DNA from 4 places in the Rhodovulum sp. HP10 genome. Region 2 is predicted to be linked to each of the others. Evidence: riboswitches for the same ligand, from Rfam matches in the RefSeq annotation. Region 2 holds a riboswitch; each other region holds the start of a gene.
The links. Region 2 has a riboswitch for cobalamin ahead of ACK8CO_RS03150 (FecCD family ABC transporter permease). Riboswitches for the same ligand answer to the same signal wherever they lie in the genome.

Region 1 (7,501 bases), 990 kb from region 2:
CCGCGGCCGCTCGAGCATGGCGACGGGCAGCACCTCGATGCCCGAGACGCGCTCGGTGCCCTCGTCCCAGACCGGCTTCACGCCCAGCAGGTGCAGCGCCATGGCGAAATCCTCGCCCGCCGTGCGCATGGTGGCCGAGCCCCAGAGATCGACGACCAGCTGCCGGGGCCAGTCGCCATGATCCTGCAGGTGGCGGCGCACCAGATCCTCGGCCAGCCGCACGCCCTGGGCATGGGCCGAGCGCGTCGGCACCGCGCGCGGATCGGTGGTGAAGAGGTTGCGCCCCGTCGGCAGCACGTCGCGCCGCCCCCGCCAGGGCGAGCCCGAGGGGCCGGGGGCGACCGGGGCGCCCTGCAGCGCGCCGAGAAGGGCGGCGCTCTCGGCCGCGACAGAGGCGCCGGTGTCGAAGCCGGAGGCGGCCTCGGGCCGTGTTTCCGGCTGTATTTCCGGCGTGCGGCCGAAGACATGCAGACCGTCGCCGAACTGGCTTTCCTTGACGTCGCAGACGAAGCGGTCGATGCGGGTGATGGCCTCGGCGGGTGAGAGCCCCGGTTCCAGTCCCAGATCGGCCTCGACGCCGAGGGCCTGCGCCTCGGCGCGGATATCTGCCATCAGCCGGTCGCGGCGGCGCGGGTCGAGCCCGTCGGCATTGGAGAACTCGTCGAGCAGCGTCTCGAGCCGGGCCAGCCGTTCGGAACTGCCGGCCTGGCGCTGCGGCGGCGGCAGATGGCCCAGCGTCACCGCGCCGATCCGGCGCTTGGCCTGCGCCGCCTCGCCGGGATCGTTGACGATGAAGGGATAGATCACCGGCAGATCGCCGATCAGCGCCTCGGGCCAGCAGGCCTCGGACAGCGCGACCGCCTTGCCGGGCAGCCATTCCAGCGTGCCATGCGCGCCGATATGGATCAGCGCGTCGCAGCCCATGGCCCGGCGCAGCCAGAGATAGAAGGCGACATAGCCATGGCGGGGTACCCGCGAGAGGTCGTGATAATCGCCCTCGCGGCTCTCGGGCGTGCCGCGCTCGGGCTGGAGCGCGACCAGCGCCGCGCCGCGCCGGGTGGCCGCGAAATGAAAGGCGCCGTCGCGGCAGGCCGGATCGGCCCCGGGCGCGCCCCAGGCGTCCGACAGGGCGTCGCGCAAGGCGGCGGGCAGGGCGGCCAACGCGGTCTGGTAATCTGCAAGCGGCCAGCTCAGGGTCTCGTGGCCGAGGGCCCCCGCCAGACTTCCAGCCAGATCTTTTGCCGGATCGCCCGCAAGATCCCCGGCCGGGGCGCCCGGCAGACCGGCGCGGGTCAGATCCTCCAGCACCGCCTCGGCCGAGGCCAGCGCATCGAGCCCGACGGCATGGGCCATCTGCCAGGGCCGTCCGGGATAGGTCGAGAGAACCAGCGCCGGGCGGCGGTTCGCCAGCGATGTGCGGGCAAGGCCGGTCCAGGCCAAGACGCGGTCGGCGATGGCCGCGATCCGGCCCGGATGGGCGCGGTGGGCGATGCGGGCGAACTGCAGGCCGGGGTCGCGCGTGCCCGCCTCCTTGAAGGACGCAACGCCCGCGAAGATCCGGCCATCGACCTCGGGCAGGACCACATGCATGGCAAGATCGGCCGGAGACAGCCCGCGCTCGGCCTCGGCCCAGGCGGTTTCGGGGGCGGAAGACAGCGCCACCTGAAAGACCGGCACGCCCGGGGCATCGAGCGGCGAGGTCCCGTCCTCGCCCTTGCCGGAAAAGGCGGTGGCGTTGACGATGGCGGCGGGGCTCAGCGCGCGCAGATGGTCCGCCAGCCAGCGCGCCGCCTCGGGCGCCTTCAGGGACGGCACGAAGAGGCCGGTGACGGCGCAGCCGCGCGCCCGGAACGCGTCGAAAAGCGCCTCGACGGGGCCGAGATCGGCGGCGGTGACATAGGCGCGGTAGAAGGTCAGGACGATCCGGGGGGCATCCACCGGCGACAGGTCGGGCGCGGGCACGGCTCCGCCCTCGGGGCTCCAGGCGCCCATCTCGGGCACGGTCTTGGTGCCGATCACGGGCGCGGCGTAAAGCCCCGCGGCCAGCGCCAGTTGCGCCAGCGCCGCCTGTGCCGCGACCGCACCGCCCTCGTCGCAGAGCTCGGACAGGCGCCTGAGTGTCGAGACCGGCAGGGTCGAGGCCGCGTCGAGCCGCGGATCGGGGCGCCCGTCGGCGGGCAGCACGGCCAGCGCGATGCCATGCGCGCGGGCCAGCGCGCCGATCTGGGTCAGCCCGTACTCCCAATAGGCGCGCCCGCCGATCAGCCGGATCAGGATGCCCTTCGCCCCCGAAAGCGTGCGCTCTGCATAGGTATCGACCGAGAGCGGATGGATCAGGGCCGCGAGATTGGCCAGCCTGAGGGTGGGCATCCGGCCTTCGGGGCCGCCGCCGCGATGCCAGCCCGCCGCGAAGGCCCCGAGATCGCTGTCGGAAAAGGACAGCACCGCCAGATCGGCCGGGTCCTGACCCAGATCCGTCGGAACGGCGGTTTCCTCGAGCCCGTGGCTTTCGCGGAAGACGACATGCATGGGGGCGGCCTCAGGCGCTCAGGGCCGCGCGGATCGCGCCTTCGTCGATATCGTCATGCTCGGCGATCACGACAAGCCGGGTGGCGCGGGTCTCGTCCGGCCCCCAGGGCCGGTCGAACTGATGGCGCACCCGCGCGCCCACCGCCTGCACCAGAAGCCGCATCGGCTTGCCCGCGACCGCGACATGGCCCTTGACCCGCAGGATGTTCTGCGTGCGCGCCAGCGCCTCGATCCGGGCCGAGAGCGCCTCGGGGTCGTCCTGTTCGGGCAGATCGATCACCACGCTTTCGAATTCGTCATGGTCATGCTCGGCGCCGCTGTCGTGATGGCTGGGCCGGGCGTCGAGATCATCCTCGGCGGCCGCGCCAAGTCCCAGGATCACGCGCGGATCGACCGCGCCCTCGGTCACCTCGACCACGGGCAGCTTGCGCGGCGCCTCGGCCTCGATCACGGCGCGGGCGGCGGCCAGCCCCTCGGGGCCGGCGAGATCGGGCTTGGTCAGCAGCACGATATCGGCGCAGGCGATCTGGTCCTCGAAGACCTCGGACAGCGGCGTCTCGTGATCAAGGCTGTCATCGGCGGCGCGCTGGGCATCGACGGCGGCGACATTCGGCGCGAAGCGGCCCGCGGCCACGGCCTCGGCATCGGCCACCGCGATCACCCCGTCGACGGTGATGCGCGAGCGGATCGCGGGCCAGTCGAACGCCTTGAGCAGAGGTTTCGGCAGGGCCAGCCCCGAGGTCTCGATCAGGATATGGTCGGGGCGCGGCTCGAGCTGCAAAAGCGCCTCCATCGTCGGGATGAACTCGTCGGCGACGGTGCAGCAGATGCAGCCATTGGCAAGCTCGACCACGTTCTCGGCCGGGCAGTCGGGCAGGGCGCAGCCCTTCAGGATCTCGCCATCGACGCCGACATCGCCGAATTCATTGACGAGGACGGCCAGGCGGCGGCCGCCCGCATTCTGCATCAGGTGGCGGATCAGCGTGGTCTTGCCCGAGCCGAGAAAGCCGGTGACGACGGTGACGGGAAGCTTGGCGAGATCGGTCATTTCAGGGCCTCCATGGGCGGGATACGGGCAATGCAGTTCTTGCGGAAATGCTCGGGGCGCTCGCGCCAGGGCACGAGCCCGTCGGCGGCGTCGCGATAGGCGCGGGCGCCCTCGGCGATGATGGGCGCGCCGGTCGTCTCGTCGAAATTGCCATAGACATAGGTCCAGCGGCCCGGCCCCCGCAGCGCGACGGTGCAACCCGAGGCACAGGCCGAGAGGCATTCGACGGGCACAAGGCGCACGCCTTCGGGCAGGCCATGAGTCCGGACGGCCTCGTGAAGCAGGCTGCCCGGGCGGGGGGCGTCGGGATCGGCGGGCTGGCGGCGCTTGCAGGTGGTGCAGACCAGAAGCTCGACCGCAGGGGCCTCGGGCGCGCTCATGCCGGGCGGCTCCGGTCGCGGAAGGAGCGGCGGAAGGAAACGGAAACACTCATCGTCGGGCCCCACGGGTCGGAGGACAAGGGCGGGAGCGGGCAGAGCCGAAGCCGGACCCGACACCGGAACACCCCGTCCGGTTCACGTCGTCTGCGCTGGCAGGTCTCCCGGCTTGCGGATCTCGAAGGCAGGGGCCTTCGGCGGCGGCCCTGCCTTCCCGGCCCGTTCGGGTCAGTGGCATGCGGGCGGCCTCTCCGGTCACGGTCGCGGGGGCGGCTGCGCTTGAAGGCCCGATGCATCGAACCCGGCCTCTGGCGCATTCCCTTTTCACCCGTCCGATGACGGGCACCAGCGCGGCGGTTCATGCCCTTCCGGGCGCGCGCTTGTCAAGCGCGATGCTTGGGGACGATGCCTGGGGGACGGGTTCGGCGGCAGGGTTCGGTAACGGGTCTCGGCGACGGGTCTCAGCGACGGGGCCTTGGCCGGGCCGCGCGTTCGGCGGCGTGGCGGATCAGGGCGAGGCCGCGATAGGCCCCGTGCGAGAGCTTGCCGAAGGGCAGCGCCAGCGCGAGCCCCAGGACCGACCCGAGATGGAGCGCCAGCATCAGCCCCATCGCCGGCCCGTCGCGCAGGGCCAGCAGCGCGAGGCCCGAGCCCGCGACAATGCCCAGGGCCCGTCTCAGGTCGCGGTCGGCGGTCTCCATCCGGGCCGAGGCAGGGCGGCGGTCGGCCCGGATGCGCCGATGCGACAGTCCCGCAAGCCCGGCAAGCATGGCGAGACCGCCCAGCGTGCCCAGCCCGACCGGGGCCGAGGCCAGCGGATAGGGCGCGATCTCGCCCCGGGCGTGAAGCAGGGCCCCGGCCAGCGTCGCCAGCCCGGTCAGCACGAAGCCGCCCGCCAGCAGGTGATGGAAGATCCGCCGCGCCGGGCCGGTCGGGCCCTCTGGCCCGTCGCAGCCGCGCGCCTCGCCGAGATTGCTGAGCCGCAGCGCCGCACCCAGTCCCCGGAGCAGGGGGCGGATGCCCGGCCGCGCGGCGGGGCCTCTGGTCTGACGCCAGAACCGTCCGAGCCGGATCGCCAGCACCAGCGCCGCGCCGCCGAAAGCCAGCCCCGCGCCTCCGGCCATGAGCCAATGCGGGATCACCTCGTAAAAGGCGCCGGGCGCGGTGCCGGTGGCAAAGAGCCTCTCGGGCGGGATCGCCAGAAGGGCCAGCAGCGGCAGGCCGAGAAGGCAGAGCAGGAAGATCGCCCCGGGCAGGCGCGCGGGCAGGCCGGCGGCGTAATCGGCTGCGCGCGCCTCGGCCAGGGCCGCGGGCAGGTTCACCGCCAGCGCATGGGGCGGGGCATATTGGCAGTCGTAATGGCAGGAGCGGCAGTCATGGCAAAGATGCGCCAGGTGGCGCAGATCGCCTGCCGCGAGGGCCGGACGGAGCTGGGCCGCCGGAAAGACCGCGCAAAGCCCGGTGCAGAAACCGCAGCTATTGCAGATGTTCAGCGCGCGGGCGGCCTCCTGCCAGGGCCTGGAGGCCGCGGAGGCAGGCTGTGAGAGGGGGGGGGCGGGGTCCGCCGCCGGGAGGGACGGGACGGCGCCGGGCCCGGCCTGGCGGGCGTCGGGGCCCGCGATGCTGGCCGCGCCCGCCCCGGCGATCCGGCCGAAGACCCCGCCAATGGCCAGCGCACTGCCCGAGAGATAGCCCTGGCCCAGCAGCCCGCCCGCCATCGCGGCGCCCGCGGCAAAGACCCGATGCGCGCTGCCGCCGTCCTCGAGCCGCACCCGGGCGGTGCCGTCGACAGCGACCCCGTGGCGGGTGAAGGCAAGCCCCGGCAGCAGCGGGATCGCCGCGAGGGGCGGGCGGAGGGGCGCCGGGAAGGGCAGGCCTTCGGGGCGGCTCCGGGGTGGTTCGAGCGGGGCGCCGCGGTCGAGATGCGCGGCGAGCGCCTCCAGCGTCGCGGCAAGCCCCGCGGGGTCGATGCCGCAAAGCCTTGCCAGATCGGCCGGGTTTCCGGCGCTGAGCGGCGGGTAAGGCAGGGGCGGCAGCCTGGCCGCGCCGTCGGCATCGAGGATCAGCCAGGCGCGCGGATCGGCGCGCTCGGCAAGTGCCCGGCCCCAGACCGAATAGCGGGCCGATCCGACATCCGAGCCCTCGTCGCGGAACCGCTGTCCCCTCGCATCGACGACGAGGCCGAGATGCATGCCGTCGGCGCGGCTGACGATGCCTGCATCCTCACCGGGGGCGCGCGCATCGACAGCGACGAGATGGCCGTCGCCCGGCTGCCCGACCGTGGCCGCACCATGGTCCATCAGCCACAGAAGCGGCGCGCCCTCCTGATACGGGGTGCCGCGATTGGCGAAGGCGGCCGCGCCCGGGCCGAGATGGCGGACAAGCGCGGCCCGGTTGGCGCCATACCCGCCCGTGGCCAGGACCAGAGCCCCGGCCTCGATATGGCAGGTCCCGGTGTCTGTCTCACGGGGCCCTGTGTGCACGCTCAGCCGAAGCGGCCGGTCCTCGGCCCAGTCGGGTGGCAGCGCCTCGATCCGGCCTTCGAGGATGCGGATGCCCAGCCGCTCGGCCGCGCGCCAGAGGGCATTCGTCAGCGCCTGACCGCCGCCCAGAAAGAAGGCGGTGCGGCGCGAGAAGGGCAGGTTGCCCTCGTCCCAGGGCTCGAAGGCGACGCCGCGTGCCGACAGCCAGGGCCCGAGCTCGGCCGAGCCTCGCGCCAGAACGCCCGCAAGCCCGGTATCGGAAGGCACGAGCCTCGCGATGTCGGCCTCGAATTCGGAGGCGGTGTAGCTGCCGCGCTGCCAGCGGGTCTCGCCGTCATGGGCAAGGCGGATATTGCGGGAATGGCGGGTATTCCCGCCCAGAAGCGGCCTCGGGGCCGGATCGATCAGCGTCACCTCGGCGCCGCGAAGCCGGGCCTCGATGGCCGCTGTCAGCCCGGCAAAGCCCGCGCCCGCGACCAGCACGCCGGTCGCTTCGGAAGGTGCGGTCGGGTCCGGGTCGGGCAGGGCGGAACGGGGATCGGGCATCGCGGCTCTCCGGCGGACGGGCTCGGCCCGTTGAACCCGTCACGCAGCGCAAGTTCAACCCGGAAGATCGCAAGGCCCCCGGCGCGGAGAGGGACTGGCCAGTAGCCGGCCAGTAGCCGGCCAGTACCCGCCAATTCTCTGCCGGTATCCGGAGGGGGCGCGGAGTGGGGCCGAACCGGGACTGAACCGGGACTGGGGTGCGACCACCGGACCGCGATCCGGCCGGGACCGGTCTCGGGCCCGGCTCCGGGGGCAAAAGGCTCAGTCGGTGGCGATGCGGCCGTCGGTCCCGGGCGCATAGGGCGCGTTCCGGGCCAGGTACTCGGCCGTGACATCGGCCAGGTCGGGGCCGAAATCATAGACCTCGCGGGCGTCGAGAAACATGGTGTAGCCGTCGCCGCCGTTCCGGACATAGTTGTTCGACACGAGGCCATAGCTCTTCTTGGGGTCGAGGGGCTCCCACTCGGTGCCCTCCTTCACCTCGATCTTGCGCAGCCGGTCGCCGGGCGCCGCCCCGG
Region 2 (7,501 bases):
CGATACCGCGCTGGCCCAGATAGTGGCGATGGTCGAGACGGCGCAGGGCGCCAAGTTGCCGGTGCAGGCGCTGGCCGACCGGATCACCGGCATCTTCGTTCCCGCCGTCCTCGTCGTTGCCGCGCTGACCGTGGCGCTCTGGCTGATTGTCGGTCCCGACCCGGCGCTGGGGCTTGCGCTGGTCGCGGGCGTCTCGGTGCTGATCGTCGCCTGTCCCTGCGCAATGGGGCTGGCCACGCCGACCTCGGTGATGGTGGGCACGGGCCGCGCCGCCGAAATGGGGGTTCTCTTCCGCAAGGGCGATGCGCTGCAAAGCCTGTCGGGCGTCGCGACGGTCGCCTTCGACAAGACCGGCACCCTGACCGAGGGCCATCCCGAATTGACCGGGATCCGGCTGGCCGACGGCTTTGAAAGGGACGATGTCCTGGCCGCTGCCGCCGCGCTCGAGGCCCGCTCGGAACATCCGCTTGCCCGGGCCATCCTGGCCGCCGCGCCAGATCATCCCGAGGCCGAAGGGGTCGAGGCGTTGCCCGGTTTCGGCGTCCGGGGACGGATCGGCGGCCGTGACGTCCTGGTGGGCGCCGAACGGCTGATGGCGCGCGAGGGCATCGCGCTCGGGCCCCTCGAGGCCGAGGCCGCGACGCTGGCCGCCACGGGGGCGACGCCCGTTTTCGTGGCCATCGACGGAGGGGCGGCGGGCGTGCTGGCGCTGGCCGACCCGATCAAGCCCTCGGCGCGCGCGGCGATCGCGGGGCTCCACCGGATGGGTGTCGCGACCGCGCTGATCACCGGCGATACCGAGCCGACCGCGCGCGCCGTCGCGGCCGAGCTTGGCATCGACCGTGTCGTGGCGGGCGTTCTGCCCGGCGGCAAGGTCGAGGCGCTGGAGGGGCTTCGCGCCGAGGGCCCGGTCGCCTTCGTCGGCGACGGGCTGAATGACGCGCCCGCACTGGCCGCGGCCGATGTGGGGCTTGCCATCGGCACCGGCACCGATGTCGCCATCGAGGCGGGCGACGTGGTGCTGATGTCGGGCGATCCGCAGGGCGTGGTCAATGCGCTCCATGTCAGCCGCCGGACTCTGGCCAATATCCGCCAGAACCTGTTCTGGGCCTTCGCCTATAACGTCGCGCTGATCCCGGTGGCGGCAGGCGTGCTCTATCCGCTGAACGGCCTTCTCCTGTCGCCGATGCTGGCCGCGGGCGCGATGGCCTGCTCGAGCCTCTTCGTGCTGTCGAACGCGCTTCGGCTGCGCGGGCTCGGCCCGCTGGAGGCCGGGTCATGAATATCGGCGACATCTCGAAGGCCACCGGGCTGCCGGCCAAGACCATCCGCTATTACGAGGAGATCGGTCTGATCCGTCCGGCCCGGGGCGACAATGGCTACCGGCATTTCTCGGAAACCGACCGGCACAACCTGACCTTTCTGGGCCGGGCCCGGTCGCTCGGCTTCTCGATCGAGGAATGCCGGGCGCTTCTGGCGCTTTACACCGACAAGGAGCGCGCCAGCGCCAATGTGAAGCAGATCGCCCGCGTCCATCTGGCGCAGATCGAGGCCAAGATCGCCGAGTTGCAGGCGATGCGCGCCACCTTGGCCGAGCTGGTCTCGGCCTGTGCGGGCGATCAGCGTCCCGATTGTCCGATCCTGAAGGGGCTGGCGGGCGAGGGCTGAGCCCGCTCAAAGGGCTTTGACAATGCGCGCCGATGGGCTAGGCAGGAGCGACTTCGGTTCCGGCCGGGAAGGCCGGATAAAAGGGAACGCGGTGCGCCCTCTCAGGGGCAACTCCGCGGCTGCCCCCGCAACTGTAGGCGGAGAGCGCGGCTGACAGATGCCACTGGGCCAGGGCCCGGGAAGGCCAGCCAAGCAAGGACCCGCAAGCCAGGAGACCTGCCGGAGCGACGATCACCCTTTCCGGGCGCGGGGCGCGCCCCGGAGCGGCCAGCCCGCAGCGGTGAGACAGATCACCGTCCGGGGAGCTGGCCCGATCCCGCCGCACCCCGGACCGCCCGCAAGGGCAGGGAAGGGCAGGGCGATGGACGATCCGGAGACAAGACCGGCCGACCAGGACGGAGCGCGCGCATGAGGGGGCAGGGGCTTTTCTGGGCGCTTGCGCTGCTGGTGGCGGCGCTTTTCGGGCTGTCGCTGCTGATCGGTCCGGCCGGGCTGTCGGTCGGCGACAGCCTCTCGGCGCTGCTGGCCGGGCGCGGCGAGGCGGCGGTGCTGGTCATGCGCGAGATCCGGCTGCCACGCGCGATCCTTGCCGTGCTGGTGGGCGCGAGCCTCGGGCTCTCGGGTGCGGCCCTTCAGGGCTACATGCGCAACCCGCTGGCCGAGCCCGGTCTGATCGGCGTCTCGTCGAGTGCCGCGCTGGGCGCGGTGCTGGCGCTGCAAACGGGGCTCGCCTCGGCGCATGTGCTGGCGCTGCCGGCCTCGGCGCTGACCGGCGCGCTGATCGCCGTCTCGCTTCTGCTGCTTCTGGCCGGGCCGCGCGGCGGCGCCTTCACGCTGATCCTCGCGGGCATCGCGCTCTCGGCGCTGGCGGGGGCACTGACGCAACTGGTGCTGAACCTCTCGCCCAACCCCTATGCCACGGCCGATATCGTGTTCTGGCTGATGGGCTCGCTCGCCGATCGCTCCTTCACCCATGTCTGGCTGGCGCTGCCGCTGACGCTTCTGGGCTGGCTGATGCTGGCCGGGCTCGGCCGCGGGCTCGACGCGCTGACGCTGGGCGAGGATGCGGCGGCGGCGCTGGGCATCCGGCTCGGGCGGCTGCGCCTCGCGCTTGTGCTTGGCGTCGCGGCCTCGGTCGGGGCCGGGGTGGCGGTCGCGGGGGCCATCGGCTTTGTCGGGCTGATCGTGCCGCATCTTCTGCGCCCGCTGGTCGGCGCCCGGCCCGGGCGCCTGTTGCCGGCCTCGGCGCTGGGCGGCGCGGCCTTGCTGCTTGCCGCCGATATCGGCGTGCGTCTGGTGCTGCCCGACCGCGATCTCAAGCTGGGTGTCGTCACCGCGCTGATCGGGGCGCCGCTGTTCATCCGGCTGATCTTCCGCACCCGGGCGGAGGCAGGCGCATGACCGGCCTCAACCTCACGCATCTGAGCGTCCTGCGCGGCGCCTGCCCGGTGGTCGACGATGTCACCGCGCGGCTGTCCCCCGGCGAATGCGTGGGCCTTGTCGGCCCCAATGGCGCGGGCAAGACCACCTTGATGCGCGCAGCCCTCGGCCTCGTGCCGCACAAGGGCGGATCGAGCCTTGCCCGCCTTGCCGCCTCCGAGCGTGCCCGCATCGCCGCCTGGCTGCCGCAGATGCGCGAGATCGCCTGGCCGGTCAGCGTCGAGACCCTGGTCGGGCTCGGCCGCACGCCGCATCTGGGGCCGGGCCAGGGCCCTGGCCCGCGCGACCGTGCCGCCATTTCTGCCGCGATGGACAGGCTCGGGCTTGCCGGGTTCGCCACGCGCCGCGCGACCGAGCTGTCGGGGGGCGAGCAGGCGCGGGTGCTGATCGCCCGGGCGCTGGCGCAGGAGGCGCCGGTCCTGATGGCCGACGAACCCATCGCCGGGCTCGACCCCGCGCATCAGTTCACCACCATGGAGCTGTTTGCGGGGCTCGCCGCCGAAGGCCGCCTGGTGATGGTCTCGCTGCACGATCTGGGGCTGGCGGTCCGGTTCTGCACCCGGCTCCTGCTGATGCATCGGGGCCGTCTGGTGGCCGACGGTCCGCCGCGCGCGGTGCTGAGCGAGGCCAATCTGGCCGAGGTCTTCGGGCTGCGCGCCTATCTGGCCGAGACCCCCGACGGCCCGGTCTTCCAGCCGCTGGAGGTGGTGCGATGACCCCCAATTCCTGCCTGACCGAGGAGCCCGCCGCATGATCGAGCCGATCCTGTCCTTCCTTCACACCGGCGGCGCGGCGATGTGGGCCATCGCGGCCTTGTCGGTCGCAACGCTCAGTCTGATCCTCTGGAAGCTCTGGGGCCTCGCACGGATGGGTGCCTTCGCGGGCGCCCGGGCCGAACGCTCGGTCGCGCTCTGGCAGGAGGGCGCGCGCGAGGCGGCGGTGGCGGCGGTCTCGGGCCGGGTCGGGCTGCGGGCGCGGCTGGTTCGCGCGGCCATCGGGGCGCTGTCGCTGGGCCTGCCCGAGGCCAAGGCCCGCGAAGAGACGACCCGCGTCGCCCGGCGGCTGCTGGCCGAGCTTCGCGCGGGGCTGCGGGCGCTGGAACTGATCGCGGTGATCGCGCCGCTTCTGGGGCTTCTGGGAACCGTTCTGGGCATGATCGACGCCTTTCAGGCGCTGCAATCGGCGGGGGCCGCAGCCGACCCGGCCGATCTGGCGGGTGGTATCTGGGAGGCCCTTCTGACCACGGCGGCCGGCATGGCGGTGGCGATCCCGGCGGCGGTCTCGCTCAGCTGGTTCGAATCCGTTGCCGACAGCGCCCGCGCCGACATGGAGGACCTCGCGACCCGGCTTTTCCTGGCAGCGGATGCGGGTTGATGTTCAGCTTCGACACGCCCCGGCGGACGCGCCGCCCGAGCCTCACGCCGATGATCGACGTGGTCTTCCTGCTGCTCGTCTTCTTCATGATCGCCGCCCGCTTCGGCCCCGAGGCAGGGATCGGGATCTTTGCAGCGCAAGGCGGCGGGGCGGCCGACTGGCAGGGGCCGCCAAGGCTCATTGAGCTGCGCCCCGACGGGCTGTCCCTGAACGGGCAGGCGATGGCACCCGAGGCCATCGCAGCCGAACTGGCGCGGATCACGCCTGTGCCGGGCGATCCGGTCCTGCTGCGCGCCCGGGACGGGGCCGATCTGCAGGGGCTGGTCGATGCGATGGAGGCGCTCGGCCGGGCCGGGGTCGCGGGGCTCATGATGGTGGAGTGAGGCGATGTTCGACTTCGGCGAGGACGAGCGGCAGGACAGGCAGGGCGAAAGCATCGTTCCGATGATCAATGTCGTCTTTCTTTTGCTGATCTTCTTTCTGATGAGCGCGCGGCTCGTGCCGCCCGCCCCCTTCGAGACCGCACCGCCGCAGGCGGACGGGGCCGAGCCCGCCACGGGTGACATGCTGCATCTGTCGGCCGCGGGCGATCTGGCCTTCGGCGATCTTAGGGGCGAGGCGGTCTTTGCGGCTCTCGCCGCCCGTCCCGAGGGTGCCGCGCCGCTGGTGATCCGGGCCGATGCCGGGGTCGAGGCGGCAGCATTGGCGCGTCTTGCCGCGCGGCTGACGGCCGAGGGGCGTGGCCCACTGCGGCTGGTGACGGTGCCGCGATGAAACGGGCGGGCGAGCTTCTGGCCTTCGTGCCGCTGGCCCTCGCGCTTCATGTCGGGGCCTTCGCGCTGGCGCGGCCGCCGCAGGGGGGCGTTGCCGGGGCCGAGGGCGGCCCGGGGGACGACGCGCTGGTGACGCTGGCGGCGGCGCCTGCGTCCTATGCCAGGCTTGCCGATGACTGGACCGAGGCCCCGGCGCCCGAGACCGACCTTGCCGGCCTGCCCGCGCCAGAGCCAGAGCCCGAAAGCGTGCCGCGCGCCGAGCCGCTCAGCGCTGCGACGCCGCGTCCGGCCCTGCCGAAGCTTGCCGAACCGCGCTCCGAGGCCGACCTGCCCGCGCGCCCCGAGAAACCCGAGGCCCAGCGCGCGCCGGACCCGGCGCCGGTGCTTCGGCCCGAGGCCCGCCCCGATCTCCTGCGCAAAGCTGCCCGCTCCGCGCCGCCATCCGAGGCCCGTGCGGCCCAGGTGGCGCGGGGGCGGGCGGAGGCTGCCGAGGCCGGGGCGGGGGCGGCCGGCGGCGCGCCGACGCTGTCGCCCGCCCGGGCCTCGTCGCTACGGGCCGAATGGGGCGCGCGGATCCTGGCGCGGGTCGATCGCAGCCACCGCTATCCGCGCGGTACGCGGGCCAGCGGCCGGGCGCTGGTCGAACTGGTCCTGGCGCGCGACGGACGGCTTCTGTCGGCCCGGCTGGTCCGGAGCGCGGGCGATGCGAGGCTCGACGAGGCGGCGCTGGCGACGGTGCGTCGGGCCGGGCGCTTTCCGCCCGCCCCCCACGGGCTCGAGGCCGCGCGCTACAGCTTCACGCTTCCGCTCCGGTTCGAGTGGCGAGGATAGGTCCCCCGCGGGCCAGTGCCGTCAAAGGGAACGCCGCCAAAGGGCCGGGGGCGTTTCGGGTGTTGTGACTCAAGCCCGCCGCCTTGTCCGCCCGACCGGGGTAATCCGCCTGCCCGGGCGGTCCGGTTTTGCGGGGACTGACAAGCCTCGCGACGCCTGCTTTCCGGGGCAGGCTGGGCAGGCAGGTCTGGAGCCCGGTCTTTCGGTCTTTCCGGGGCGGCCCTCAGGCGGTTTGGGGGCGTCGGATCAGCGCGGCCGCGCCCCGGGCCCGGTCGGACAGACCCGCGCCCGGGGTCTCGGCCAGGATCAGCAGTCGTGCCCGCATGCGCGGATCCCAGAACTGGTCGATATGGGCGGCGATGGCGGCTTCTGCCTCGTCATCGGGCAGGCGGGCGAAGGCGGTCGCGATCTGGTTGGCCATGTAGGCAAGCTTGTCAGGGGTCATGGGGGATCTCCGCCGCAGCGATCCGCCGGGCATGGGTGTGGATGTCGAAATTCGCGCCGCGCGCGCGGGCGACGAGGGTCAGCCCCGCGGCCTCGGCCGTGGCGACGGCGCGGGCGGTCGGGGCCGAGACCGCGATCAGGGCGGGCGCCCGGGCAAAAACCGCCTTCTGCACCAGCTCGATCGAGACCCGCGAGGTCAGCAGGATCGCGCCGCCCGAGGCGTCGCGCCCCATCCGCGCCAGCCGCCCCACCAGCTTGTCGAGCGCATTGTGCCGCCCGACATCCTCGCAAAGCGCAACCAGCCCCTCCGCGCGGGTCCAGAACCCCGCCGCATGGGCTGCCCGCGTCGCGCCGTGCAGTTCCTGACCCAGCCCGAGCGCGGTCATCGCTTCGGCGATCTCGGGCGGCGTCAGGCAGAACCCGCCCGGAGGCAGCACCGGCAGCGGCCGGCTCGCGGCGGCAAGGCTTTCGACACCGCAAAGCCCGCAGCCGACCGGCCCCGCCATGCTGCGCCGCCGCCCGGCCAGACGCGCGCCCAGTCCGGGCGCCAGCCAGATCCGCAGCTCGATCCCCTCGTCGTGATCTGCACGCTCGATCCGCGCGATCTGATCGGGGCGCTCGACGATGCCTTCGCCCAGCGAGAATCCCAGGGCGAAATCCTCGAGATCGGCGGGGCTGGCCAGCATCACCGCATGGGTCGTGCCGTCATAGCACAGCGCGACCGGCACCTCCTCGGCCAGCCGCCGGATGTCGGGCGCGGCCCCGTCGGGGCCGAGGCTCTGCACCTGCGATGTTGTCCAGGGCCGCATCGGGGCCTATTCCGCCGCAGGCAGGATGCGGCGCGCGGCGCGGGCATGGGCGGCGTAATCCTCCTGCCAGTCCGAGGGCCCGTTCGACAGCGCCACCTGCACCGCCGTCACCTTGTATTCGGGGCAGTTGGTGGCCCAGTCGGAATAGTCCGAGGTCACCAC
Region 3 (7,501 bases), 1.0 Mb from region 2:
AAGGCCCAGCGTGTCGCGGATCTGGCTTCCGAGCCGGTTTTCCGCCGCGATGTCCCCGCTTCTAGCCAAGGCGCGCCGATCCCTGTTGCGCGGTTCCGCTCACATTCGATCTCCTCCGGCCCGGACCGTGTCCTCGCCTGTCTCCGATAGCGGGGCCGGGGACCGGTTCGCAAGCGCAGGACGGCCGGTCCGGGCAGGACCTTGCGTCCCGACCGGCGAGATCCCGCCTCAGCGCGCCAGCGTCAGCAGCGTATCGAGATCGAGATCGGCCTCGATCTCGTCGGCCAGACGGTCGAGCGCGGCCTCGACCGGGTCCTCCGCCGCCCGGCCGGGGGCGGCATGGCCGCCGATCGAGGCAAGCCAGTGATGGCGGAACGCCCCGGTCCCGAACAGCCCGTGCACATGGCTGCCCATCACCCTTCCATCCTCCGAGACCGCGCCCTCGGGCGTGCCGTCGAGATCGAGCCAGGGCCGTGCGGTCGCCGGACCCGCGACCCGGCCCATATGGATCTCATAGCCCGAGACGGGCTGGCCGCTGATCCGGTCCGTGGCCGCGATCCGGACCAGCCGCTTGTCGCCGGTCATCACCGTCTCGATATCGAGCAGCCCGAGCCCCGGCGTCTCGCCCGGGGGCCCCTCGATGCCCTTGGGGTCGCGCACGACGCGGCCCAGCATCTGATAGCCCGCGCAAAGTCCGATCACCCGGCCGCCCCGGCGCAGAAGGGCGCGCAGGTCGATATCCCAGCCCTCGGCGCGGATCGCGTCAAGCGCGGCGCGGGTGGTCTTCGAGCCCAGCAGGATCGCCGCATCGGCATCTCCCGGCACCGGCTGGCCGGGCTTCAGCCAGCGCAGATCGATGCCCGGTTCGGCCGCCAGCGGATCGAGATCGTCGAAATTGGCGATCCGGGGCAGTTCGGGCACCGCGATCACCAGCTGCCCGCCCGCGCCCTTGCGCCGCCCGAGCCCCAGCGAATCCTCCTCGGGCAGGGCGCGCGCGGCCTCGGACCAGCGCAAGAGCCCCAGCACCGGCCAGCCGGTCTCGGCCCGGATCTCGGCGGCGGCGGGGGCGAAGACGGCCGGGTCGCCACGGAACTTGGTCACGATCACGCCGCCCACGCGGGCCCGCTCGGCCCCGGTCCAGAGCCGGTGATGGCCGATGGCGGCCGCGGTCACGCCGCCGCGCGACTCGTCGCCCAGCAGGACCACCGGCAGATCGGCGGCCTCGGCCAGCCCCATGTTCGAGATGTCCTGCGGGCGCAGATAGCGCTCGGCGCCGCTGCCCGCGCCCTCGATCAGCACCAGGTCATGGTCCGCCGACAGCCGGTCGAGGCTTTCCACGACCCCGGCCCGCAGCCCGGGCTTGAGCGCCTGATAGGCCGAGGCCGAATAGCGGCCCAGCACGCGGCCCCGCAGCACGACCTGGCAGTCGATATCGGTCTCGGGCTTCAGCAGCACCGGGTTCATGTCGACCGTCAGGGCCGCGCCCGCGGCGCGCGCCTGCAGCGCCTGGGCCCGGCCGATCTCGCCGCCATCGGCGGTGACGGCGGCATTGTTCGACATGTTCTGCGCCTTGAAGGGCGCCACTTTCAGCCCCCGGCGGGCATAGGCACGCGCGAGCCCCGCGACGAGCAGGCTCTTGCCCACATCCGAGCCGGTGCCCAGCACCATCAGCCGCCGCGCGCTCATCGCGCCAGCGCCAGCAGCGCGTCGAGATCGAGATCGCGTTCCAGCTGGTCGGCCAGCGCATCCAGCGCCGCCTCGACCCGGGCGGCATGGTCGAGCCCCGAGGCCCGCCCGCCCATCGCCGTCAGCCAGTGGCGCCGGAACCCGTCGGCGCCGAACAGCCCGTGCAGATAGCCGCCCATCACCCGGCCATCGGCCGAGACCGCGCCCTCGGCCCGGCCGTCGAGCCGCAACCAGGGCCTCTCGAGCCCGGGTCCCCGGGTCACGCCCATATGCATCTCGTAGCCGGTGACGCGGGTGCCGCTGATGGCATCCTCGGCCGCGATCTCGACCAGCCGCTTCTCGCCGCCGATGGTGGTCTCGATGTCCAGAAGCCCCAGCCCCTCGGTCTCGCCCGGCGGGCCCTCGATGCCGTCGGGGTCGCGCACCTTCCGGCCCAGCATCTGGAACCCGGCGCAGATGCCGACGACCCGCCCGCCCCGGCGCAGATGGCCGAAGATGTCGATGTCCCAGCCATTGGCGCGGATCGAGTCGAGCGCGGGTCGGGTGGTCTTCGAGCCCGGCAGCAGCACCAGATCGGCCTCGGCGGGGATCGGCTCGCCCGGTCGGACCCAGCGCAGATCGACGCCCGGCTCGGCCGACAGCGGATCGAGATCGTCGAAATTGGCCATCCGGGCGATATGGGGCACCGCGATCACCAGTCCGGTACCGCCCCCCGAGGCCGGCCGCTCGAGCGCCAGCGCATCCTCGGCCGGAAGCCGCGCGGCGCCCTCGAACCAGTGGGCGACGCCCAGGAAGGGCCAGCCGGTGCGTTCGGTGATCGTCGCGCAGGCCGGTTCGTAAAGCGAGAAATAGCCGCGGAACTTGTTGACCAGATAGCCCGCGATGCGGGCGCGCTCGGCCTCCGTATGCAGGCACCACGAGCCCACCACGGCCGCCATCGCGCCGCCCCGGTCATTGTCGGTGACGAGGATCACCGGCAGATCGGCGGCCTCGGCAAAGCGCATGTTGGCGATGTCGCTCTTGCGCAGATAGGTCTCGGTGCCCGCGCCCGCGCCCTCGACCAGCACCAGATCGGCCCCGGCCGCGACGCGGTTGAAACTGTCCATGACCGCGGGCAGGAGCTTGGGCTTGAGCTTGTGGTAATGCCGCGCGGGCCAGTTGCCCAGCGGACGGCCCCGCAGCACCACCTGCGAGCCGACCATGGCCTGCGGCTTCAGCAGCACCGGGTTCATGTGGATCGAGGGGGGCAGCCCCGCGGCCTGCGCCTGCAGCGCCTGGGCGCGGCCGATCTCGCCCCTGGGGGCGGTGCCGTCGGGGCCGGGAGGCAGGTCGCTGTCGGCGGCGACGGCGGCATTGTTCGACATGTTCTGCGCCTTGAAGGGCGCGACCTTCAGGCCGCGCCGCGCATAGGCGCGGGCGAGCCCCGCGACAAGGAGGCTCTTGCCGACATCCGAACTCGTGCCCTGCAGCATCAGGGCCTTCGCGCGGCGCGGCGGCACCGGGTCGAGCATCGGTACCGAGATTTCGGGCATCGGCGGGGCCGCATCGCCGGGGGGCAGGTCGGGATAGCGGCTCCGGGTCCGGTCAAGGGTCATGGCGGCTCCTGCGACATTCGGCAGGGGGTGTCGGACGGGGCCCTGCGGATGTCAAGCGCGGCTCAGAACTCGACGCCCGGCTGGCCCTTTATGCCCGAGCGGAACGGGTGCTTGACCAGCGTCATCTCGGTCACCAGATCGGCCGCCTCGATCAGCTCTTCGGGGGCGTTCCGCCCGGTCAGGACGACATGCGACAGCGGCGGCTTCTCGGCCTGCAGGAAGGCCACCACCTCGGCCGGGTCGAGATAGCCGTAGCGCAGCGCGATGTTGATCTCGTCGAGCAGCACCATGCGGATTTCGGGGTCGCGGATCAACTCCCTGGCCTTTTCCCAGCCCTTTTCGGCCGCGGCGATGTCGCGGGCGCGGTCCTGGGTTTCCCAGGTGAAGCCCTCGCCCATGGCATGGAACTGGCAGAGATCGCCGAAATGCGAGGTCAGAAGCCGCCGCTCGCCGGTATCCCAGGCACCCTTGACGAACTGGACCACGGCACAGGGCATCTGATGGGCGATGCAGCGCAGGATCATCCCGAAGCCCGAGGAGGACTTGCCCTTGCCGGTGCCGGTATGCACCAGGATCAGCCCCTTCTCGCCGGATTTCCCGGCCATGATCTTGTCGCGCGCGGCCTTCTTCTTGGCCATCTTGCTGGCATGGCGGGCGTCGTCGGCTGCGGTATTGGTGGGGGCGGTATCGGTCGCGGCGGCGGTCTCGTCGGTCATGGGGGCTCCTTGCGCGTGTCGGGGACAGCTTAGCGGGCGGGGCGGCCGCGTCAAACCCGGGCCGCGCGGCGGTTGTGCCGATTGACAAGTCCCGAGCTGCTTGCAATGACGGATGCGTGACCGGTTCGCCCGGGCCCGAGGGTCCGGACGTGAAAAGGGAACGCGGTGCGCCCGTCCGACGGGACGGGCAATTCCGCGGCTGCCCCCGCAACTGTAAGCGGCGAGCACGGCTGAGAATGCCACTGGGGAGGCCCCCGGGAAGGCCAGCCAAGCTGAGACCCGCAAGCCAGGAGACCTGCCGGCCGCCCGTATCCCCGCAAGGGAGGCGGTTTCCACCGGACGCCGGGGTGCGCGTCTGGCCCGGTTCGGCCGCGTCCCGGCCGCTCCGAGCCTCTCATCCCGTTCGTCCTTTCTCCCGCGGCCTGTCCGGCCGCTCATGTTGAAAGGCAACGACCTTGATCTTCCACGGCAATCTCGTAACCGCCGCGCTGGCACTGACCCTCGTTCCCGGGGTCGCGGCGGCGCATTTCCAGCTGGCCTATACCGAGCAAAGCCTCATCGACGCGCCCGGCGATGTGCCGGTCAAGCTGATCTTCTGGCATCCGCAGGAAAGCGGGCCGGTCATGGATATGGGCGAGCCGCTGGAATTCTACGCCATCCATCGCGGCGAGCGGATCGACCTCAAGCCGACACTCAGCCAGACTGTCTTTCGCGGTCCGCTGAACGAGGCTGTGGCATGGGATGGCAGCCTGCCGGTCAAGCGGATGGGCGATTACGTCCTGGTGACGGTGCCCGCGCCCTATTACGAGGACTCCGAGGATATCTACATCCAGCAGATCACCAAGACCTACGTCAACCGCGGCCAGATGCCCACCGACTGGGACGGCCCGCAGGGGCTCAAGGCCGAGATCCTGCCGCTGGTCAAACCCTATAACGTGATCGCGGGCTCGACCTTCACCGGGCGGGTGCTGTCCGAGGGCGCTCCGGTCGCGGGTGCCGAGATCGAGATCGAATACATGGCGGCCGAGCCCGACATGGCGACGGGCGCGCCCAAGCCCGCGACGGCGGGGCCGTTGCCGGGCGGCGCGGTTGTCGCGGTGACGGACGAGAACGGCTATTTCACCTTCGGCGTGCCGAAGGCGGGCTATTGGGGCTTTGCCGCGCTGGGGGTCGGGCCCGATACCGAACATGAGGGCAAGGAACTCAGCCAGGATGCGGTCCTCTGGATCCGCGCCTTCGATCTGAAATAGGGGCGGGGCCATGCATATCGTGGACGGGGCGCTGGCGGCGCCCGTGGTGATCGGCGGTGCGGTGCTGGCGGCCGGAGGCGTCGCCCGCGGGTTGCGCGATCTGACGCTCGAGAAGATCCCCGCCGCCGGGATGCTCTCGGCCAGCTTCTTCGTGGCCTCGCTGATCCATGTGCCGATCGGCCCGTCCTCGGTGCACCTGATCCTGAACGGTCTGGCCGGGCTGGTGCTCGGCTGGGCCGCCTTTCCCGCGCTGTTCGTGGGGCTGCTGCTCCAGGCGGTCTTCTTCGGTTTCGGCGGACTGACGGTGCTGGGTGTCAATACCCTGAACATCGCGCTGCCCGCGGTGATCGTGCATTACCTCTGCCGGCGCGGGATCGCGTCCGGCAGTCCGCGGACCGCCGCGATCTGGGGCGGTATCGGCGGCGCGCTGGCCATCGCGCTGACCGCCGCGCTTGTCGGTGTCGCCCTCGCGCTCAGCGGTGCGGCCTTTCTTCCGGCGGCCAAGCTGGTCTTTCTCGCCCATGTTCCGGTGATGGCGATCGAGGGCCTGCTGAGTGCCGCAGCCGTCTACCTGGCCATCCAGGTCAAGCCCGATCTCTTTCTCAGCCTGCAAGGACCCGCCCGATGATCCGCCCGATTTTCCTGACCCTGGCGCTTGTTCTGGCGCCCATGCCCGCGCTCGCGCACAAGGTGATCGCCGCCGCCTATCCCAGCGGAGCCCTGATCGAGGGCGAGGTCGGCTTTTCCAATGGCGACATGGCCGTCGATGCCCCGGTCGGGGTGTTCGATCCCGAGGGCAACCGCCTCGGCGAGGCGATGACCGGTGCCGACGGGCTGTTCACCTTCCGCCCGACGCGCGCCGTGGCCCATGTCTTCCGCGCCGATCTGGGCGCGGGCCATGTCGCCGAATTCACCATGAGCGCCGAGGAGGTCGCGGCGATCCTCGACAGCCCCGCCGCTCGGGCTGCCGCCGAAGCTGCCGCTGAAACCGCCCCTGAAGCCGGGGCAGGGGACGCGGCCCCGGTTTCGGACGGGCGCAACCCCTCGACCTTCCCGCTGGAGGCAGTCCCCGCCCAGGCGCCCGCCGGGCCTTCGGCGGCCGCGCTGATCGCCGCGCCGGGGCTGAGCGAGGCCGACAAGGCCGAGATCGCGAAGATGCTGCGCGACGAGCTGCGGCCGCTGCGCCGCGAGATCGCCGCCTATCGCGAGAAGAACGACCTGCAGACGATCCTTGGCGGCATCGGCTATATCGCCGGGATTTTCGGGCTTTGCTTCTATGTCGCCGCGCGGCGCCGGATGAAGGGCTGACCCCCGGTGTCCGACATCCTCACCGCCGACCGGGCGGCGCCCGGTGCCGTCTCGCGTCTTGACGGGCTCGATCCGCGCACGCGGCTGATTGGGGCGGGGGCCTTCGCCTGCGTCACGGTCGGCGCCTCATTCCTGCCGGTGCTGCTGGCAGCGCTTCTTCTGGCGCTGGGGCTGATGGCGCTGTCGGGCCGGGCGGCGGGCCGGACGCTGCGGCGGATGGCGGCGATGGACGGCTTCATCTTCCTGCTGGTGGCGATGCTGCCCTTCACTACGCCCGGAACGCCGGTCATGGCGCTCTGGGGGGTCGAGGCCTCGCGCGAGGGGCTCCTGCATGCCGCCCGCATCCTGCTGACCGCCAATGCGGTGGTGCTGGCGCTCCTGTCGCTGGTCGGCACGCTCGAGCCGGTGACGATGGGTCAGGCGCTTCACCGTCTCGGCACGCCCGAGCGGCTGGTGCATCTGCTTCTGTTCACCATCCGCTATATCGAGGTGCTGCGCGCCGAATACCTGCGGCTGCGCCGGGCGATGAAGGTCCGGGGCTTCCGGCCCGGCACCTCCTGGCATACCTATCGCAGCCTCGGCTATCTGGTCGGCATGATGCTGGTCCGCGCGGTCGAGCGCTCGGAACGGGTGCTGGCGGCGATGAAATGCCGGGGCTTCTCGGGCCGGCTCCCGATGCTCTCCGGCTTCGCCTACGGCCCCCGCGACGCGGCCTTCGGTGCGGGGCTCGGGGCGCTGTTGCTGGCGATGATCCTGGCGGAGCTTGTCCATGGCGTTGTTTGAGATCGACGGGCTCGTCTTCGGCTATCCCGGCCGGCCGGCGATCCTGCAGGGCGCGGGGCTGAGGCTCGAGGCGGGCCAGAGGCTGTCGGTCGCGGGGGCGAACGGCTCGGGCAAGTCGACGCTGTTGCAACTGATGGTCGGGCTTCTCGTTCCGCAGGCGGGG
Region 4 (7,501 bases), 1.4 Mb from region 2:
CTTCTGAAGTCTCAGCCCGATGGCGGTGCCGAACCGGCCAAGCCCGAAGATCAGGACCCCGGCCCGCCGCCTGCAGCTTGTGGCCTCGGTCTCCGGTTCGCGCGGGGTGCCGCGGCGCTCGAAGAGGCCCAGAACCGGTTCGCAGAGATCGTAAAGCCGGTGCGAATAGGTGATCATGTAGGTCGAGGCCGCGATGGTCACGAGCCCGACCATGGTGACAAGCCCCAGCGCGTCGGGCGCGACATGGCCGAGCGAGACCCCCATGGCGACGAAGATCAGGGAGAACTCGCTGATCTGGGCCACGGTCAGCCCGGCCAGGAAGCCGGTGCGCTTGCGATAGCCCATCGCCCCCATGATCGCGAGCACGATCAGCGGGTTGCCGATCAGCACGAACAGCGAGAACAGGATCGCCCCGGGCACATGCGCCCCCAGAAGCGACAGATCGAGCGCGGCCCCCAGCGCGATGAAGAAGAACAGCAGCAGGAAGTCGCGCAGCGGCGCCAGCCGGGCGGCGATGGTCTCGCGATAGGGGGTCGAGGCCAGCGACACCCCCGCCAGCAGCCCGCCGACCTCCTTGCCGAGCCCGACGAAATCGGCGACCGCGGCGAAGATCGCGGCCAGGGCGATGGCGAAGATCACCAGCAGCTCGGGCGCGCGGGCCAGCCGCTCGGAGAGCGGATCGGCGACATAGCGCACGAAAAGGACCACGGCGCCCACCATCGCCAGACCGAAGCCCAGAACCGACAGCACGTTGCCGCCGCCATGCCCGCCGCCCTCGGCCGACCCGATCCCGATGGCCGACAGCACGATCATCGCCAGCACCACCACCAGATCCTGCACGATCAGGAAGCCAAGCGCGATCTGGCCATGCAGCGCGTCGATCTCGCGCTTGTCCGAGAGCAGCTTGACGATGATGATGGTCGAGGAGAAGGTCAGCGCCACGGCGACGTAAAGGCTGGTGACATGGCCAAGCCCCAGCCCCAGCCCGATCAGGTAGCCGAAGACCGAGGTGAAGGCCACCTGCCCCAGCCCGGTCAGAAGCGACACCGCCCCGAGCGAGCGGATCAGCTTGACGTCGAGCTTGATGCCCACGAGGAACAGCAGCACCGCGATCCCGAGCTGCGACAGAAGGTCGATCTGGTCCGACGAACGCACGATGTCGAGCGCCGAGGGCCCCGCGACCAGCCCGACGGCGATGAAGCTCACGATCAGCGGCTGGCGCAGCAGCAGCCCCGCGAACCCGATGGCCGCCGCCAGCACCAGAAGCGTCGCGATCTCGCCGAACTGCGAATGCAGCAACGTCTCCATCACGATACCCTCCGTTCCGGAAGGGTCCGATCCGGGCCCGTGGCGATGAAGGCGACAGGAATGGTCATGTCGGGATGCGGGGTCCGGTGCGGCAAGAGGGTCATCGTCGGGGGCGTGCCTTTCAAAATGATCTGGGCTCACATAAGTACTTCTGCGGAAAGATGAACGCCCCCGATCAGATTTGACGCAGCGCTATCGGCAGCAGGCGGCGGGGGGCTGCCCGAAGGGAGGGAGGCAGGCATGAAAACCATACTGGTGGGCACCGATTTCTCGGAACGGTCCGACCGCGCGCTGCGCCGCGCCACGCTGCTGGCCCGCCAGACCGGCGCCGCGCTGCGGCTGGTGCATGTGGTCGATGACGATCAGCCTGTCAGGATCGTCGAGGCCGAGCGCGAGGCCGCGGCCGGGCTTCTGCAACAGCAGGCGGCGACGCTGCGCGAGCATGACGGGCTCGACTGCGCGGCGCATGTGGTGCTGGCCGATCCCTTTGCCGGGCTGATCGAGGCCGTGCGCCAGCTTGGGGCCGACCTGCTGGTGATCGGGCCGCACCGGCGCCAGATCCTGCGCGATGTCTTCATCGGCACCACGGCCGAGCGCACGATCCGCGCCGCCGCCTGCCCGGTGCTGATGGCCAATGCGCCGCCGGTCGGCCCCTATCGCCATGCGCTGCTGGCGACCGACCTGTCGGAAGGCTCGCAGGGCGCGTTCCGGCGCCTGGACGGGCTGGGCTTCGGCCATCGGCTGCGCAGTTCGGTGCTGCATGTCTTCGACGCGACCGAAGCGGCGATGATGCGGATCCACGCCACCCGCGAGGACGACCGGGAGGCGCATCTGCGCGAGGCCGGGGCCGAGGCGGCCCGCGCCCTGACCGAGTTCCTGCGCGAGCTGCCGCAGGGTCCGATGATCGAACTGGTGCGCCACCGGAGCGGCAGCGCGGCCTCCGAGATCCTCGCCGCCGCGACCGAGGCCGAGGCCGATCTGATCGTTGTCGGCACCCAGAGCCGCGGCGCGTTCGAAACCATGGTTCTGGGCAGCGTCGCCCGTCAGGTGCTGCGCAGCGCCACGGCCGATGTGCTGGCGGTCCCTCCCGCCCCGGCCTGACGCGCCCCACCTTCGGTGTCGCAGCCTGCGGTCGGCGCCTTTAGTCCCCGCCGTCTTTTACCCCGTCGTCTTTTGCCGAATCGTCCTTTGCCGCGCCATCCTCGCGGCGAAGCCGGTGGATCTCGTCCGCGCCGGTCGGCTGCGGCGGGCGCGGGCGGCGGACCGGCGGGTCGGTCTGCGGCCGGCCCGACCAGGGCTGCGGATATTCCAGCCAGCGCTGGATGAAGTTCCAGGATTGCAGATAGCCGTCATGCGGCAGCGTGCAGGCCGAGCAGTCCTTCCGGGTCAGCCCGTTGGCATCGGTATAGGTCTGATAGGGTCCGGGGCATTCATAGGCGATCAGCGGACAGTAGCAGAACAGGCAGTTGAACTCGCGTGCCACGCCCTTGTGGCAGGGCAGGAACGGACAGGCGCTGTTGGTGAAGCCCTTGAAGGCCTCGTTATCGGTCAGGTCCTTGGGTTGCATGGCGCAACTCCTTCCGGTCGGCGGCCGCGGACGGACCCGCCCCGGGCCGGTCAGCGGCGGGATGAAGGCCGCACCCGCCCGCGAAGCGAAGGCAGATCGCGGCCGCTTGCCCCGGCAATGGCGCCCAGCCCGGACGACCGGACACGCCACCCGTGGGGCGGTTCGGCGCGCTGGCAGGTCTCCTGGCTTGCGGGTCTCGGCCGGTCCGCCCGCCTTCCCGGCCCGGGCGATGCCGGTTCCGGTGGCGGTTCGGGGCGGTGGCTCGCCGCTGACAGTTGCGGGGGCAGCGCCGGATTTGCACCGGCTTCCCTTTTCACTCCCTCGCGGGAGCACCAGAACGCCCCCCATCAATGGGGTCCCGGCCGGCCGCTGTCAATCCGCGGGGCTCTTGCGAGCGGCCCCGGCAAGGCGCTACCTTGCGCCCATGACCTTCTTTCCGACAGAAACCAGATGACGGCGCGGGCGGGCTTCACGCTCGGCTCGGAAACCGTTCCGCCCGGCAGTCGCCGCACCGTGGATCTGCCGGTCTCGGTGCTGTCCGACCACACCCCGGTCACGCTCTCGGCCCATGTCGTTCATGGTCGCCGCCCGGGCCCCGCGATGTTCGTGACCGCGGGCGTGCATGGCGACGAGGTGATCGGGGTCGAGATCGTGCGCCGGCTTCTGAGCCTGCCCGCGCTCGGCGCGCTGCGCGGCACGCTGATCGCCATTCCCATCGTCAATGCCTTCGGCTTTCTCAACCTGTCGCGCTACCTGCCCGACCGGCGCGACCTGAACCGCTGCTTTCCCGGCTCGTCGGGCGGCTCGATGGCCGCGCGGCTGGCGCATCTTCTGGTCGAGGAGGTGGTCGGGCGCTGCCAGATCGGCATCGACCTGCATTCAGCGGCAGTGCATCGCACCAACCTGCCCCAGATCCGCGTGGTTCCGGACGCGCCCGAGCTGGCCCGGCTGGCCCGGGTCTTCGCGGCCCCGGTGGTGCTGAGCTCCGGGGCACGGCCGGGCTCGCTGCGCGAGACCGCGGCGCGGATGGGCGTCCAGATGCTGCTATACGAGGGCGGCGAAGGGCTGCGCTTCGACGAGGTCGCGGTCCGGGCCGGGCTTTCGGGCGTGCTGCGGGTGATGTTCGACCGCGGCATGATCCCCGCCAAGGGCGTACCGAAGGCGCGGCGCGCGCCGCTCGACTGCCGGGTGTCGCACTGGCTGCGCGCGCCACAGGGCGGGCTTTTGCGTACCTACCGCTCGGAAGGCGACGTGGTCGCGGCGGGCGATCTGCTTGCGGTGGTCTCGGACCCGTTCGGCGAGATCGAGGCCGAGATCCGCGCTACCGAGCCGGGCATCATCGTCGGCCGCGCCATCCTGCCGGTGGTGAACGAGGGCAATGCGGTCTTTCATCTGGCCGCGATCGCCCCCGCCGACCGCGCCGAGGACCGGATCGACGCCTGGGCCAGCGAGGTCGCGGCCGGGCAGCTTTTCGACGAGGACGAGATCCTCTAGGTGTTTGATCCCACGGTTTGATGGTGTGATCCTTTCTCAAGCTTGGAAGGAAGCCGTATGGGACAAGTTCGTCATGGCAGCGCCACGACCACGCACGCCGTCAGAGTCACCCCGGAGCCGGCCGAGCTCTGTTCCAGAACCGAAACCCAAGACGATCCCGGGCAGACGCGCCTTGGCGGAGGTGCAATGGGCGCAGATCCAGGGCCAGCTTCCGGCACGGGAAGGCCTTCCCGGCCGCTCCGCATCGACGACCGGTCGTTCGAGGATGCCGTATCTTGGCTGGCGCGCAGGGCAGCTCTCAGACGGGATCGTCCGGCGGAGTTCGGCAAGGGGAGAGCGGACCAGGCACGGTTCCGAAGACAGGCGATCTCCGGGGTCAGCGACGGTCTTTCCAGCCGTTTATCCGAGGATCCCGACGCCGGACATGATCTGATCGACAGCACGATCTGCAAGGTCCAGGGCGATGGACCCGGCCAGAAGGGCAGCTCAGCCTTTAGGCATCGGTCGCCCGCGCGGCGGTCGACGACGAAAACTCAGGCCAATGCCGATGCCGTCGCAAGGCCGGGGCGCCTTGCTTCAGCGACCGGAGACTGCGTGGGATCATCCGCAGACCGCGGCGCTGATCATGGGCTTGCAAGGGGCGGCCACGCGATCGCGGGTGCCGCCCATGACACCGGACATCTGCGCAAGCTGATCGCGCGCGATCCCGGCACCAAGGCCCGGAGACCGGCCAATCCCCCACGCGCAGCCACGCCAAGGTGCGATCCCCGCCTTCATGCAAAGCGGCACGGGCTCGGGAATTTCTTCCAGAGGGCCGCACAGGTCCGGCAGGAAATATGCGTTGCGAGAAAGCCCGCGCAGGGGGCATGGGCTGCCTTCATCCCGTCTCCGCCCTAGACGGGCTCAGGTGACTGCAGGCCGGACCTGCCCCCTTTCAAGACCGCCGGACATGGCAAGGGGAAAAGGCGAAATCCCTAGCCGACCTGCCCGCCTCGCGCCGCCGCCTCGAGCGCGGGATAGCGCAGCCCGAGCGTCACGCCGCGCGCCACGAAGGCCACCAAAAGCGCAAGCCAGAGCCCGTGATTGCCGAAGACCGGCACCAGGAGCGCCACGGCGAGGGCGTAGATCGCGGCCGAGAGGGCCATCATGTTGCGCATGTCGGCCGTGCGGGTGGCGCCGATGAAGATACCGTCGAGCATCCAGGCCGCAATCCCCGCGACCGGGGCGGCCACCATATAGGGCAGGAACACCCGCGCCTCGGCCCGCACCTCGGGCGCGGTCGTCATCCGGTCGACGATGGCCCCGCCACCAAGGGCAAAGGCCCCAGCCAGCCCGATGACGGCCAGAAGCCCCCAGCCGCTGGTCAGCAGCGCCCCGCGCCGGAGCGCCGCGACCGAGCGCGCGCCCATCGCCTGACCGACCAGCGCCTCGGCGGCAAAGGCGAAACCGTCAAGCGCATAGGCGGTGATCTCGAGGAATTGCAGCAGCACCTGATTGGCCGCCAGCGGCACGTCGCCGAACCCCGCGCCGAGAAACAGGAAGGACAGCATGATCCCCTGCAACAGCAGCGACCGGATCAGGATGTCGGTATTGACCCCGGCGATATGCCGAAGCCGCACCGGGTCGAGGACCCGCGCCCAGGTGCGCCAGGCGGCATCGCGAAACGCCGCACGGCACAGCCAGACCCCAAGCGCCAGCCCCGACCATTCCGCAATCACCGTGGCTGCGGCCACCCCCGGCACGCCCCAGCCCAGCACCAGAACGAAGCCCAGATCGAGCGCGACATTGAGCCCGTTCATCCAGAGCTGGATCGCCAGCACCGAGCCGGTCCGCTCCTGCCCGATCAGCCAGCCGGTCAGCCCGTAAAGCGCGATGGTCGCAGGCGCCGACCAGATCCGGACCGCCATGTACTGGCTGGCCAGGCCCTCGACCTCGGCACTGGCGGGCGCAAGGCCCAGCGCCGCGGCGAAAAGCGGCCCCTGCAGCACGATCAGGCCCAGCCCGGCCGCGGCCGCGATCATCAGGACCCGGGTCAGCATCGCCGCCACCTCGGCCCGGTCGCCCGCGCCCAGCGCCTGTGCGGTCAGCCCGGTCGTGCCCATCCGCAGAAAGCCGAACATCCAGTACAGCGCGGCCAGCACCACCGCGCCGATCCCGACCGCGCCGATGGGGGCGGCCTCGCCGATCTGGCCGACGACGCCGGTATCGACCGCGCCCAGGATCGGCACGGTGACATTCGACAGCACGATCGGCAGCGCGATGGCCAGGACCCGGCGATGACCGAGCCGCGGCGGCGGCGTCATGTCAGGGCGGACAACGGCCTCGGTCATGTCAGGTGGGCATCAGGAAATGGCCTGTCGCCTGGGCGAAAAGCCGGGCGCGGTTGTCCTGCCAGGCCTCGACATGGACGCTGGCATAGCGCCGTCCCGAGCGGTTGACACGGGCCCGGGCATAGGCATCGCGCGGCAGGCCCGGACGCAGGTAATCGACCGTGAAATCGATGGTCTTGGGCAGGCGCGGCAGGGTCTCGGGGGTCAGCGTCGCGGCCTCCAGCCTGCCGCTTTCCAGATCGTCCCAGATCATCGCCCAGGACAGACCGACAATGGCCGTCAGCTCGAGAAAGGCCGCCGTCGCGCCGCCATGAAGCGCAGGCAGCGCCGGATTGCCGATCAGCGCCTCGTGAAACGCCATCACCCCGGTCAGCTCGTCGCCGCGGCGGTCGAAGGAGATCCCGAGGAAGCGCGCATAGGGCAGGCCCTCGACCAGCGCCGCCAGCGCCGCATCGCGCCGTTGCTTGACGATCTGGACGGGTTCGGGGGGACGGCGGCTCATGCGGCGCCCCCGTCGGCGGTGAAGGTCCCGGTCGCGGTCGCCACCGGATGGTCGCGGTCGTCATCGGTCGCGGTTGCGCGCACGAAGGCGACCGAGCGGGTCACGTGATAGCATTCGGCCCGCGCCACCAGTCGCTGGCCCGGGGTCGCGGCGCGCATGTAGTCGATCCGGAGCGAGATCGTCGCGGTCTGGCCCGGCCCCTCGGGATGGCTGATCACGGCGGTGCCGCCGCAGGTGTCGAGCAGAGCCGAAACCGCGCCGCCGGAAATCACGCCGCCATGCGGATCTCCGACCAGGCGC

Region 1: another riboswitch for cobalamin. It lies ahead of ACK8CO_RS17910 (DUF1636 family protein); the one in region 2 lies ahead of ACK8CO_RS03150 (FecCD family ABC transporter permease).
Region 3: another riboswitch for cobalamin. It lies ahead of ACK8CO_RS17825 (DUF4198 domain-containing protein); the one in region 2 lies ahead of ACK8CO_RS03150 (FecCD family ABC transporter permease).
Region 4: another riboswitch for cobalamin. It lies ahead of ACK8CO_RS16150 (cysteine-rich small domain-containing protein); the one in region 2 lies ahead of ACK8CO_RS03150 (FecCD family ABC transporter permease).

The regions. Positions count from the first base shown of each region.
Region 1 is NZ_CP180201.1:3,817,891-3,825,391, forward strand. It holds gene cobN (cobaltochelatase subunit CobN) at 1-2,529, opposite strand, end outside; gene cobW (cobalamin biosynthesis protein CobW) at 2,540-3,577, opposite strand; gene ACK8CO_RS17910 (DUF1636 family protein) at 3,574-3,957, opposite strand; cobalamin riboswitch at 4,091-4,319, opposite strand; gene tcuA (FAD-dependent tricarballylate dehydrogenase TcuA) at 4,416-6,983, opposite strand; gene ACK8CO_RS17920 (bifunctional metallophosphatase/5'-nucleotidase) at 7,245-7,501, opposite strand, start outside.
Region 2 is NZ_CP180201.1:701,160-708,660, reverse strand. It holds gene ACK8CO_RS03160 (heavy metal translocating P-type ATPase) at 1-1,282, shown strand, start outside; gene cueR (Cu(I)-responsive transcriptional regulator) at 1,279-1,668, shown strand; cobalamin riboswitch at 1,706-1,907, shown strand; gene ACK8CO_RS03150 (FecCD family ABC transporter permease) at 2,077-3,069, shown strand; gene ACK8CO_RS03145 (ABC transporter ATP-binding protein) at 3,066-3,824, shown strand; gene ACK8CO_RS03140 (MotA/TolQ/ExbB proton channel family protein) at 3,859-4,482, shown strand; gene ACK8CO_RS03135 (ExbD/TolR family protein) at 4,482-4,865, shown strand; gene ACK8CO_RS03130 (ExbD/TolR family protein) at 4,870-5,256, shown strand; gene ACK8CO_RS03125 (TonB family protein) at 5,253-6,086, shown strand; gene ACK8CO_RS03120 (formate dehydrogenase subunit delta) at 6,310-6,531, opposite strand; gene fdhD (formate dehydrogenase accessory sulfurtransferase FdhD) at 6,521-7,339, opposite strand; gene fdhF (formate dehydrogenase subunit alpha) at 7,346-7,501, opposite strand, start outside.
Region 3 is NZ_CP180201.1:3,801,130-3,808,630, forward strand. It holds gene ACK8CO_RS17805 (ABC transporter ATP-binding protein/permease) at 1-69, opposite strand, end outside; gene ACK8CO_RS17810 (cobyric acid synthase) at 229-1,686, opposite strand; gene ACK8CO_RS17815 (cobyric acid synthase) at 1,683-3,197, opposite strand; gene cobO (cob(I)yrinic acid a,c-diamide adenosyltransferase) at 3,344-3,997, opposite strand; cobalamin riboswitch at 4,102-4,315, shown strand; gene ACK8CO_RS17825 (DUF4198 domain-containing protein) at 4,453-5,247, shown strand; gene cbiM (cobalt transporter CbiM) at 5,258-5,875, shown strand; gene ACK8CO_RS17835 (cobalt ABC transporter permease) at 5,872-6,555, shown strand; gene cbiQ (cobalt ECF transporter T component CbiQ) at 6,562-7,338, shown strand; gene ACK8CO_RS17845 (energy-coupling factor ABC transporter ATP-binding protein) at 7,325-7,501, shown strand, end outside.
Region 4 is NZ_CP180201.1:3,441,670-3,449,170, reverse strand. It holds gene ACK8CO_RS16160 (cation:proton antiporter) at 1-1,308, opposite strand, end outside; gene ACK8CO_RS16155 (universal stress protein) at 1,549-2,409, shown strand; gene ACK8CO_RS16150 (cysteine-rich small domain-containing protein) at 2,450-2,875, opposite strand; cobalamin riboswitch at 3,030-3,227, opposite strand; gene ACK8CO_RS16145 (succinylglutamate desuccinylase/aspartoacylase family protein) at 3,326-4,369, shown strand; gene ACK8CO_RS16140 (MATE family efflux transporter) at 5,344-6,699, opposite strand; gene ACK8CO_RS16135 (PaaI family thioesterase) at 6,701-7,201, opposite strand; gene ACK8CO_RS16130 (PaaI family thioesterase) at 7,198-7,501, opposite strand, start outside.